One region of the Frateuria sp. GZRe12 genome, then DNA from elsewhere that is predicted to be linked to it. Evidence: predicted binding sites of a transcription regulator. Region 1 holds the regulator's gene; each other region holds the start of a gene.
What was found. The regulator FliA, encoded in region 1, starts transcription of late flagellar genes. The targets are predictions, from matches to a motif close to TAAAGTTTNNCNNNCNNNGGCCGATAA.
Positions count from the first base shown of each region.

Region 1 (3,272 bases):
CAGCGCGCCGTTGCGGGCGACGTTGAGCAGGTCCTCGGCGTGATGGCACAGCTGCACCATCGGCTCGATGGCGAGGAAACCCGCGCCACCCTTGACCGTGTGGAACGCGCGGAACACCGCGTTGAGCAGGTCGGCGTCGCGCGGGCTGGCCTCCAGCTCGACCAGCTGTTCCGACAGGCGCTCGACCAGTTCCCCGGCCTCGACCAGGAAATCGTCGCGCAGTTCGGCGTCGAGCGAGGGATCCATGCTCATCCCGCCGCGCTCAGAAGCCGAATTCGCTGAGCAGCCGGTCCGCCTCGTCCTGGCCGGAGATCTTCTCCACCACCGGCGGCGGCTCGCGCCCGGACAGCGCGCCGGTCAGGCGGACCAGCTCCAGCAGCGACGACTCCACCGACTCGATGAAATTGACCACCTTCTTGATGCGCTGGCCGGAGAGGTCCTGCCAGGACTGCGCCATCACCATGTCGTTGAGGCCTTCGCGGCAGGCGCCGGCGAAGTTGCCGGCCTGGCGCGCCAGGTCCGCGACCGGATCGTACGGGGCGGCCGAGGCGAGCACCTGTTCGGCGCTCTGCGCCAGCGCGTCGGCCTCGGGGCTCATGCGTTCGGCGAAATCGATGCTGCGATGGGCCGCCTGGGCGCTCATCTCCAGCACGTCGTTCAGATGTTTGCGCACGTCGGCGACCCTGCCCGGCACGCCTTCGTGCGCCAGGTCGTTGCCGAGCCGGCTGACCGCGCCATGCAGGTCGCGCGCGAGCAGGCCCAGCGCGCGGAACAGGTGCTGCTCGCGCTGGCGCACCAGTGCATCGAGCGCGTGCTCGAACGCGGCGCCGTCTTCGCTGTTGAGCAGGTTCTGCAGCTCCTGCGGCAGCGCGGTTTCGTCGAAGGTGGAAAGCACGGCGCTCATGCGCTGGCCCCCGCGGCGGCGAGGCGCTCGAAGATCTTGGTGAGCTTCTCCTTCAGCGTGACCGCGTTGAACGGCTTGACGATGTAGCCGTTCACGCCCGCCTGGGCCGCGGCGATGATCTGGTCGCGGTTGTTCTCCGCCGTGACCATCAGCACCGGCAGGCCCTTGAGCGAGGGCTCGGCGCGGATCGCGCGCAGCAGGTCGATGCCGGTCATGTTGGGCATGTTCCAGTCGGTCACGACCATGTCGAACGGCTGGCTCTTGAGCATGGTCAGCGCGTTGTTGCCGTCGTCGGCTTCCTGGATCAGCGTGTTGGTGAAGCCCAGCTCCACCAGCAGGTTCCTGACGATGCGCCGCATGGTGGAGAAATCGTCCACCACGAGGATTTTCATGTTCTTGTCCATTGGTTCCTCTGGTAGGGAATGGGGATCGAAGGGTCGGAAGTCGAAGGGGTCAGCGGGAGACGGAACGGTCGGAGGAAGCGCGGCGGCCCTTGCCCTTGCGGGTGCCGGTTTCCGGCTCCCCCTGCACGCCGTCGCGCCAGTCGCCCATGCGCGCACGCAGCCGCACGATCGCCTGGCCATGGATCTGGCACACGCGCGACTCGGTCACGCCGAGCACGGCGCCGATTTCCTTGAGGTTCAATTCCTGCTCGTAGTACAGCGACATGACCAGCTGCTCGCGCTCGGGCAGGCCGGAGATGCCGTCGATCAAAGCCTGGCGCAGGCCCTCCTGCTCGATGCTCTCGGCCGGCCCCAAGGCCCCCTGGTCGACCACGTCGAAAGCCGGCGCGCCGTCGCCGTCGTCCGGCGCGGTGAGGCTGAGCAGGCGCGCGCTGGCGGCGTCTGCGAGGATCTGGTGATAGTCCTCCGCGCTCACGCCGAGGCGCTTGATGACTTCGGCATCTTCGGCGTCGGCGCCGGTCTCGATCTCGATCTGGCGCACCACCTCGGCGACTTCGCGCACCTTGCGATGCACCGAGCGCGGGGTCCAGTCGGTCTTGCGCAGTTCGTCCAGCATGGCCCCGCGGATGCGGATGCCGGCGTAGGTCTCGAAGCTGGCGGCGCGGTCGGTGGCGTAGTGCCGCGCGGCCTCGAGGAGGCCGATCATGCCGGACTGGATCAGGTCGCCCACGTCCACGCTGGGGGGAAGACGACCCATCAGGTGATAGGCAATACGACGCACCAGTGGCGCGTGCTGGCGCACCAACTCATCTGCACTCTGTTTTTGCAGCTGGAGATATTCCGATGCCACGCTCATGTCACCACCCCGACGCCGTCACGGCCTGGCCACCGAAAAATGCGATGCGGTCCAGGCCCGCGCGCGCGGGTTCCTCCCAGTTATCGACCGCACCTGCCAATTGCTTGAATGCCTGCGACGAACGCGCCGCCGGCCACATGTCCACCACCGCGTTCTGGCGCCGGATGGCCTGCTTGAGCCGCTCGTCCTGCGGCACGAAACCCATGAAGTCCAGCACCACGTCCAGGAAGCGGTCGCTGACCTTGGCCAGCTTCTGGTGCAGCGCGCGGGCCTCGCCCAGGTTGCGCACCAGGTTGGCGACGAAGCGGAAGCGACGCACGCCGAAGTCGCGGGAGAGGACCTTGATCAACGCGTAGGCGTCGGTGAGCGAGGCCGGCTCGTCGCAGACCACCAGCACCACGTCGTCGGCCGCCGCGGCGAACATCGCCACGTTGTCCGACAGGCCCGCGGCGGTGTCGACCAGCAGGTAGTCGGGCGGCCGCGGCAACTCGTCGAACGCGCGGATCACCGCGGCATGCTCGCCGTTGCCCAGCTGCGCCAGGCGCCGCGCGCCGGAGCCGCCGGGGATAACCTTCAGCCCGTGCGGGGCGTCCAGTACCAATTCTTCCAGCGTGGCCGTGCCGTCCAGCAGGTGGCCCAGGTGGCGCGAGGGCGCCAGGCCGAGCAGCACGTCGACGTTGGCCAGGCCCATGTCGGCGTCCAGCAGCATGACCTCGCGCCCGGCCATCGCCAGGCTCATGCCCAGGTTGACCGCCACGGTGGTCTTGCCCACCCCGCCCTTGCCGCCGGCCACCGCGATCGCGCGGCAGCGGCGGCGCGGCGCGCCTGCGTTGGCCGCCTGGTGCGGCCGGTGCGGTGCGGGCGGCGCGCTGTCGCGCTCGCCCGTGATCGCGTTGAACATGTCTTTCAAGCCCCACGCCTGATTCATTGCAAGGATTCCGCTCATGCCTGGGCCACCATCGTCCCGAAACGCTCGGCCAGCACCGCCTCGTCCGCGGCCGGCGCATTGCCCTTGAGCGCCTGCGCGGCGCGGCACACCAAGAGGCGTGCATCGGCGGCAGCGATGTCCTCGGGCACGCGCTGGCCGTCGGTGGTGTAGTCCAGCGCC
Region 1 covers NZ_JBHZGI010000007.1:127,304-130,575, reverse strand. Annotated here, with positions in the region: gene ACFWZ4_RS14945 (chemotaxis protein CheA) at 1-246, opposite strand, end outside; gene ACFWZ4_RS14940 (protein phosphatase CheZ) at 263-904, opposite strand; gene ACFWZ4_RS14935 (chemotaxis response regulator CheY) at 901-1,308, opposite strand; gene ACFWZ4_RS14930 (RNA polymerase sigma factor FliA) at 1,358-2,164, opposite strand; gene ACFWZ4_RS14925 (MinD/ParA family protein) at 2,166-3,110, opposite strand; gene flhF (flagellar biosynthesis protein FlhF) at 3,107-3,272, opposite strand, start outside.

Region 2 (3,272 bases), on a different contig from region 1:
GCCCACGAGTGGGCTCCTACGCGAGGCGGCGCCTAGCGGCCAGCCGGACGCAGCGTGGGCGGCACCGGCAACGCCGTGGCGGCGACCGGCGCAGCCGGCAGGGAGACGCCGGCGGGCATCGTGACCTCGGGATGCGCGGAAACACGCGTCGCACCTGTCGTCGGCGTGGGCGGCGCCTGCACCGAAGCGGTGGGTGGGTCCTGCGTGGGGTGGGCGTCGACCACATCCTGCGACAAGGCCGCCGCTTCGGCCTCCCTGGTCATCACGATGATGCTGATCCGTCGGTTGATCGGATTGTCCGGGTGCGCCTTGTCCAGCGGCACCGAGGCCGCCAGGCCGACTACACGCGCGGTCTTGCCCTTGGTCATGCCGCCTGCGAGCAACGCGCGCCTGGCCGCGTTGGCACGGTCGGTGGAAAGCTCCCAATTGCTGTAGTCGCGCTCGTTGGCGTACGGCGCGTCGTCCGTGTGTCCGGTGATGCTGACGCGGTTGGGCACGCGGTTGATGAAGGTGCCGAGCTCACCCAGGATGGCGCGGGTGTAATCCTTCAACTGTGCGCTGCCCAGGTCGAACATCGGCCGGTTGAGCTTGTCCACGATCTGGATGCGCAGGCCTTCGGAGGTGATGTCCAGCAGCAGCTGGTCCTTGAATGGCGCGAGCGCCTGGCTGTTCTGGATCGCGGCATGCAACTGCTGCATCAGCTCCTGCAGGCGCGCCTTTTCCTGTTCGCGCGCGCGCTTTTCGATCGCCTCCTTGGAAACCGGGGCGGATGGGCCGTTGTGGCGGTCCTTGCCGGGCCCGTGCGAGAGATCCATTGCGCCGCCCAGTTGTACCGCCGCGTCGCTGGCGCCGCCGGGGCCCATGCGACCTGGCGGCGCAACGGTGGCGTTGCCCGGCGTCATGCTGGGATTGCGGAAGTATTCGGAGATCGCGGCCTTTTGCTCGCGCGTGCCGGCACCAAGGATCCACATCACCAGGAAGAACGCCATCATCGCCGTTACGAAGTCGGCGTAGGCCACCTTCCAGGCGCCGCCGTGGTGGCCGTGCGCCTGTTTCTTCACCCGTTTGATGATGATCGGCGGGCCGCCTCCTTCGCTCATGCGCCGGCTCCGGCGCGGGCGCCCTTGAGGTGGTCCTCGAGATCCTGGAAATTGGGGCGCGAGTGCGCCGAGAGCGCCTTGCGCGCGAACTCCACCGAAACTTTCGGGTTGTAGCCGCGCAGATTGGCCATCAGCGCCACCTTGACGCACTCGAAAGCCTTGCCGTCCTCGCGCACGCGGCTTTCCATCGCCGCCGCGACCGGCCCGATGAAGCCGTAGCAGAGCAGGATGCCCAGGAAGGTGCCGACCAGCGCGCCGGCGATGTGCTCGCCGATACGCGAGGTGTCTCCGCCCAGGTTTGACATGGTGGTGACGATGCCCAGCACCGCCGCGACGATGCCGAAGCCCGGCAATGCGTCTGCCATCTTGGCCACTGCCTGCGCCGGCGCCTCCGCCTCGTGATGGTGGTTCTCGACCTCGGCGTCCAGCAACGCTTCCAGCTCATGCGGCTCCATGCTGCCGCCCACGATCAGGCGCAGGCAGTCGGTGATGAACTCGACCAGGTGGTGCTCGCGAAGCAACCGCGGGTAGGCCGAAAACACCGAGCTCGACTGCGGATCCTCGATGTGCGACTCCATCCCGAGCACGCCTTCCTTGCGCATGACGCCGAAGATGTCATACAGCAACGCCAGCAGGTCGACGTAGTCCTGCTTCTTGTAGTTCGGCCCCTTCACCAGGGCCGCCGCCTCGCTCAGGGCCGCCTTGACGACCTTGCTGGAATTGGCCGTCAGGAAAGCGCCGATCGCGCCCCCGAAGATGATCAGCAGCTCGTAGGGTTGCCACAGCGCCAGCAGCTGTCCATGCGACATCACATAGCCGCCGAGCACGCAGCCGATGACGACCAACGTTCCAACCAGAACCAGCATTTCCCACTCCGGGCGCGCGACGCCTTCCAATCACTCCGGGTTATCGGTCGACTGGCGGAAAAATTGAACGGGCGAAGCTGCGAACGGGATCACCGTTGCTGCGGCCACCTGGAGCCCGGTTTGCCCGTGAGGCGCCTTCCCGCCTCGGCGGGACATTGTCCGAAGGGCGTATGGGACCGACCTCGCGAAAGACCAAAAAAAAGCCCGGCACATGGCCGGGCTTTTTTGGCGGGATACGGGCAACTCAGGGCCGCCGCGCAAGCTCCGGGTTGTCCTTGGTCTGCGGCATCAGGTCCTTCTTGGACACGCCCAGCCAAAGCAGGATCGGGCTGGCCACGAAGATCGAGGACAGCGTACCGACCACGATGCCGATCAGCATGGTGATGGCGAAGCCGTGCACCTGGGGACCGCCGATGAAGTAAAGCGCGGCCATCGTGATGCCGGTGAACAACGAGGTGATGATGGTTCGCGACAGTGTGGTATTGATCGAACGGTTGAGGACCTCTTCCGGTTCGGCCTTGCGCGAGAGCCGGAACAGCTCGCGAATGCGGTCGAATACCACCACCTTGTCGTTGATCGAGTAACCGATCACCGCCAGCACCGACGCCAGCACGGTCAGGTCGAATTCGCGCTGTACCAGCGAGATCACGCCGAGGGTGACCAGCGTGTCGTGCACTTCGGTCAGTAGCGCCGCGATCGCGAAGCGGCGCTCGAAGCGGATCCACAGGTACACGCCGATGCCAATGATCACGAAGATCGCTGCGATCGAGCCGTCGCTCTTGAGCTCGTCACCCACCTGCGGGCTGACGAAGCTGTGGCTGCTTTCCACCGCGTCCGGGCGCTCCTTCTTGAGCGCGGCCATGACGCTGGCGGCGACCTTGTCGGCACGCGCCGAGGCGCTCTCGCCGGGGGCCGCGCCGTCCTTGCCGTCAGCCTTGGGCTGCAGGCGGATCAGCACCTGGCGCGAACCGCCCAGGCTCTGCACGACCGGGTTCTCGATGCCTGCCTCGTCCAGCGCCGTGCGCACATCGCCGATGTCGATCGTGCGGTCGTATTTGACCTCGACCGAGATGCCGCCGGTGAAGTCCAGGCCGTAGTTGAGGCCGCGGGTGAGCAGCAGCCCCACCGACGCGATCATCAGCAGCGCCGCGATGACGATGCTGATCTTGCGCCAGTGCAGAAACGGCACGTTGCTGTTGTGGTTGAAGATTTCCATCGTTAGTACGTCCTCAGACCGACAGCGTCTTGAGCTTGCGGTTGCCGTGGATCAGCGCGGTGATCGCGTGGGTCACGGTAACCGAGGTGA
Region 2 covers NZ_JBHZGI010000003.1:196,672-199,943, reverse strand. Annotated here, with positions in the region: gene motB (flagellar motor protein MotB) at 33-1,100, opposite strand; gene motA (flagellar motor stator protein MotA) at 1,097-1,966, opposite strand; gene secF (protein translocase subunit SecF) at 2,211-3,182, opposite strand; gene secD (protein translocase subunit SecD) at 3,196-3,272, opposite strand, start outside.
Region 2: motA (flagellar motor stator protein MotA) is a predicted target of FliA. The motif match lies at 2,007-2,033, and genes of this name have one in related genera.

Region 3 (3,272 bases), on a different contig from region 1:
CTCGGCGCCGTGGCTGCAGGTCGAGCAGGATCAACAGGACGTCGAGGTTCGCGGCCTGGAGGATTCGCTCACGCTCAAGCCCGCGCCGCCGGTGTCCGAAGTGCTGCAGTCGCGCCTGCGCCATGCGCTGGAGCCGGCCTATTTCACCGATCTGGTGGTGCATTGCGAGCAGGTCTTCGCCGAGATGCGCGTGGACACCGAGGCCACGCCGGCCAACGTCACGCTCGAGCTGGGCACGCACTGCGCCATCAATGCACGCGGCCTGGGTTCGGACAAGACCTATCACGTCTCCCCGTCCATGCCCGCGCCGACCCGGGGCGACTACGCCATGGCGCTGGCCACCCTGCTGGCCACCGGAGCCGACGACATTGCGCGGCAGTTGCGCACGGACGTGGGATCGACGCCGCACTGATGCCCTTCAGTCCTGTGTCGGCATGAACTGCCGGCGCAGGTCCAGCTGTCCGCGCCGCATGACCGGCGCGGGAAAGCTGTCCGGCCAGGTTGCGCTGTAGTCCAGTTCGGCATCCAGCAGGTCGCGCTCCACCAGCAGCTGCACCATCGCCAGCGGATCGGCGCAGGCCAGCACCTTGCCCAGCGGCGATGCCGGCGCCTGCGGTGCGTTGACGCGTTCGACCAGTGCTTCGATCACGTTGGCCGGCATCTCCCAATGCCGCACCGCGCGCAGCGACAGCCGCGCACCGATGCGCATGCAGCCAGCCAGGAACACCGGCGAGAACGGCCCCAGCGACGGCGGCGCCTCCTGGTCCAGCAGGCGCACGATCGCGCCGGTGCCGGTATGACAGACCATGCCGGCCAGGAACGCCTCGAACGGATCGCAGCCCCCATGCCGGCCGAGGAAGGCGGCGGCATGCGCGCAGCGCTCGGCGTGCTCCCACAGCCATGGCCCGGCCATATGCCCGCGCATGCCCGCGCTGGCCTGCAGGATCGGCTTCATCACGTGCAGCGTGGCGACCCGGCGCAGGGCATCGCGCCCGAGCAGGACCACCGCGTGCTGCAGGCTATGGATCGGCTGTGCCGAACGGAAATGCGCACTGCCGGCCACGCGCATCACTTCGCCCACGAGCACCGGATCGCGGCCGATCAGCGCGGCCAGCTGCGATCCGGCCAGGTTGTCGTTCCTCAGCGCGCGCAGCAGCTGTGGCAGCACGCTGGGCAGGCGCGGCAGCCCGCTGACGTCGAAGCGCTCGCCGATCGCCTCCAGCCGCCGCAACGTGGCCTGCTCGGCTCCGCTGGCGGTATCGCTGACGGCCGCCGGAAGGCCCAGCACGAAGCGATGGAAACGATCCTCCACCACCGCCAGTGGCGGCCCCATCTCGCGCACGGGCACGTCGGCCACCACCGTCACGATCGGCGGGGCGGGGGCAGGGCGGCTCGGAACTTTCCTCGCGGCGAAAAGACGCCGCCACATGGCGATCATCCGGATGCAGGTTCCATGGCGTGCTCCGCGCTGTATCGGCAGTCCGGCAGGGAAATGTAGCCGGCCCATGCACCCTGTTCCTGCCGAGCGCAGGCGCAGCCGGAGAGTCGACCCCCGCCCGCGTGGCACTGGCAATGGCCGCCCCGCGGCCCCACATCCTGGGAACCCTGCGCAGGACCTCCGCATGATCCCATTATCGATACTCGACCTGGCCCCCATCACCGAAGGCAACGATGCAAGCGCCGCCTTCCGCAACACGCTGGACCTGGCCAGGTTGGGCGAGCAACTGGGTTACCGGCGTTACTGGCTGGCCGAGCACCACAACATGCCGGGCATCGCCAGCGCAGCCACGGCGGTACTGATCGGCCACGTCGCCGGCGGCACCTCGACCATCCGCGTGGGCGCAGGTGGCGTGATGCTGCCCAACCATGCGCCACTGCAGGTGGCCGAGCAATTCGGCACGCTGGCCGCGCTGTATCCGGGCCGCATCGACCTGGGACTGGGCCGCGCCCCGGGGACCGACCAGGCGACCATGCGCGCGCTGCGCCGCTACGGCGACGCGGCGGAAACCTTTCCCGACGACGTGCTCGAACTGCTGCACTACTTCGAACCGGCCAGTCCCGGCCAGGCGGTGCGCGCGGTTCCCGGCGCGGGCCTGGACGTGCCCGTCTGGCTGCTGGGCTCCAGCCTGTTCAGTGCGCGCCTGGCCGCGGCGCTGGGACTGCCCTTCGCCTTCGCCTCGCACTTCGCGCCCGATGCCATGGACGCCGCGCTGTCGATCTACCGCCGCGAATTCCGCCCGTCGCCGCGGCTCGCGCAGCCCTACGCCATGCTCGGGATCAACGTGGTCGCAGCCGACACCGATGCGGAGGCCCGCCGCCTGTTTACTACGCAACAGCAAAGCTTCATCAACCTGCGCCGCGGCCAGCCCGGGCTGGTGCCCCCGCCCATCGACGACATCGAGACCTATTGGACACCCACCGAAAAGCTCGGCGTCGAACGCGCGCTCGCATGTGCCGTGGTCGGTGGCCCCGCCACCGTGCAAAAGGGCCTGGCCGACTTCATCGCCCGCCACCAACCCGACGAGCTGATGCTCACCGCCAACATCTTCGACCACGACCTGCGGCGGCACTCCTTCGAACTGGCCATGCAGGCCCGCGAGCAACTCCCGATCTGATACTTCCCGGTAGGAGCGCACCTGTGTGCGCGACCGCGAGTCCCGCGATCGCTCGCCGTGCCTCAAACCCCGCCACGCTCCGGTTCGCCCCGCGCCGCCTGCGCAAACATCCACGCCGATCCTCCGAACAACGCCACGAAGAAGCCATTCAACAACACGATCTCCGCCGGCCCGCTCCAGGGAAGCCCCAGCCCCTCGACCAGCGCGAACGCACCAATCAGCGCCTGCGCAAATGCCATCGCCGCGAGCGCCCGCGCCATCCCCACGGGGTGCAGGCGCGCGATGGCCGCGCCGACGACGCCGATTGCCACTACCCCGAAATACATCCGGTTGGCCGGATCGCCATCGGCCCCGATGATGCCGACCCCCAGACTGAGCCACACCAGGAGAATCGTCGCCACCAGCGCCACGCAGGCGGCGGAACGGAAAGTGTTGAGGTGAACAGGTGCGCGCATGACGTGCCTCCGCTGGGAGCTGTCCGTTTCGCTTCTTCCACGCAAGGCTCAGGCCTGCTCGCCCAGCAACCCGCGCGCGATGAATTGGGCGAGGGTCGTGGCGAATGCCAGCCCGATAAGGAAAAGGATCCACCGCATCCGAAGCCAGGATGCGCGCAACGTGGACCACTGCGCGGTCAGGTCGACCGGATAGGCGGCGCAG
Region 3 covers NZ_JBHZGI010000003.1:400,896-404,167, forward strand. Annotated here, with positions in the region: gene ACFWZ4_RS10365 (hypothetical protein) at 1-412, shown strand, start outside; gene ACFWZ4_RS10370 (HDOD domain-containing protein) at 419-1,429, opposite strand; gene ACFWZ4_RS10375 (LLM class flavin-dependent oxidoreductase) at 1,623-2,615, shown strand; gene ACFWZ4_RS10380 (hypothetical protein) at 2,678-3,070, opposite strand; gene ACFWZ4_RS10385 (hypothetical protein) at 3,119-3,272, opposite strand, start outside.
Region 3: ACFWZ4_RS10370 (HDOD domain-containing protein) is a predicted target of FliA. The motif match lies at 1,471-1,497, and genes of this name have one in related genera.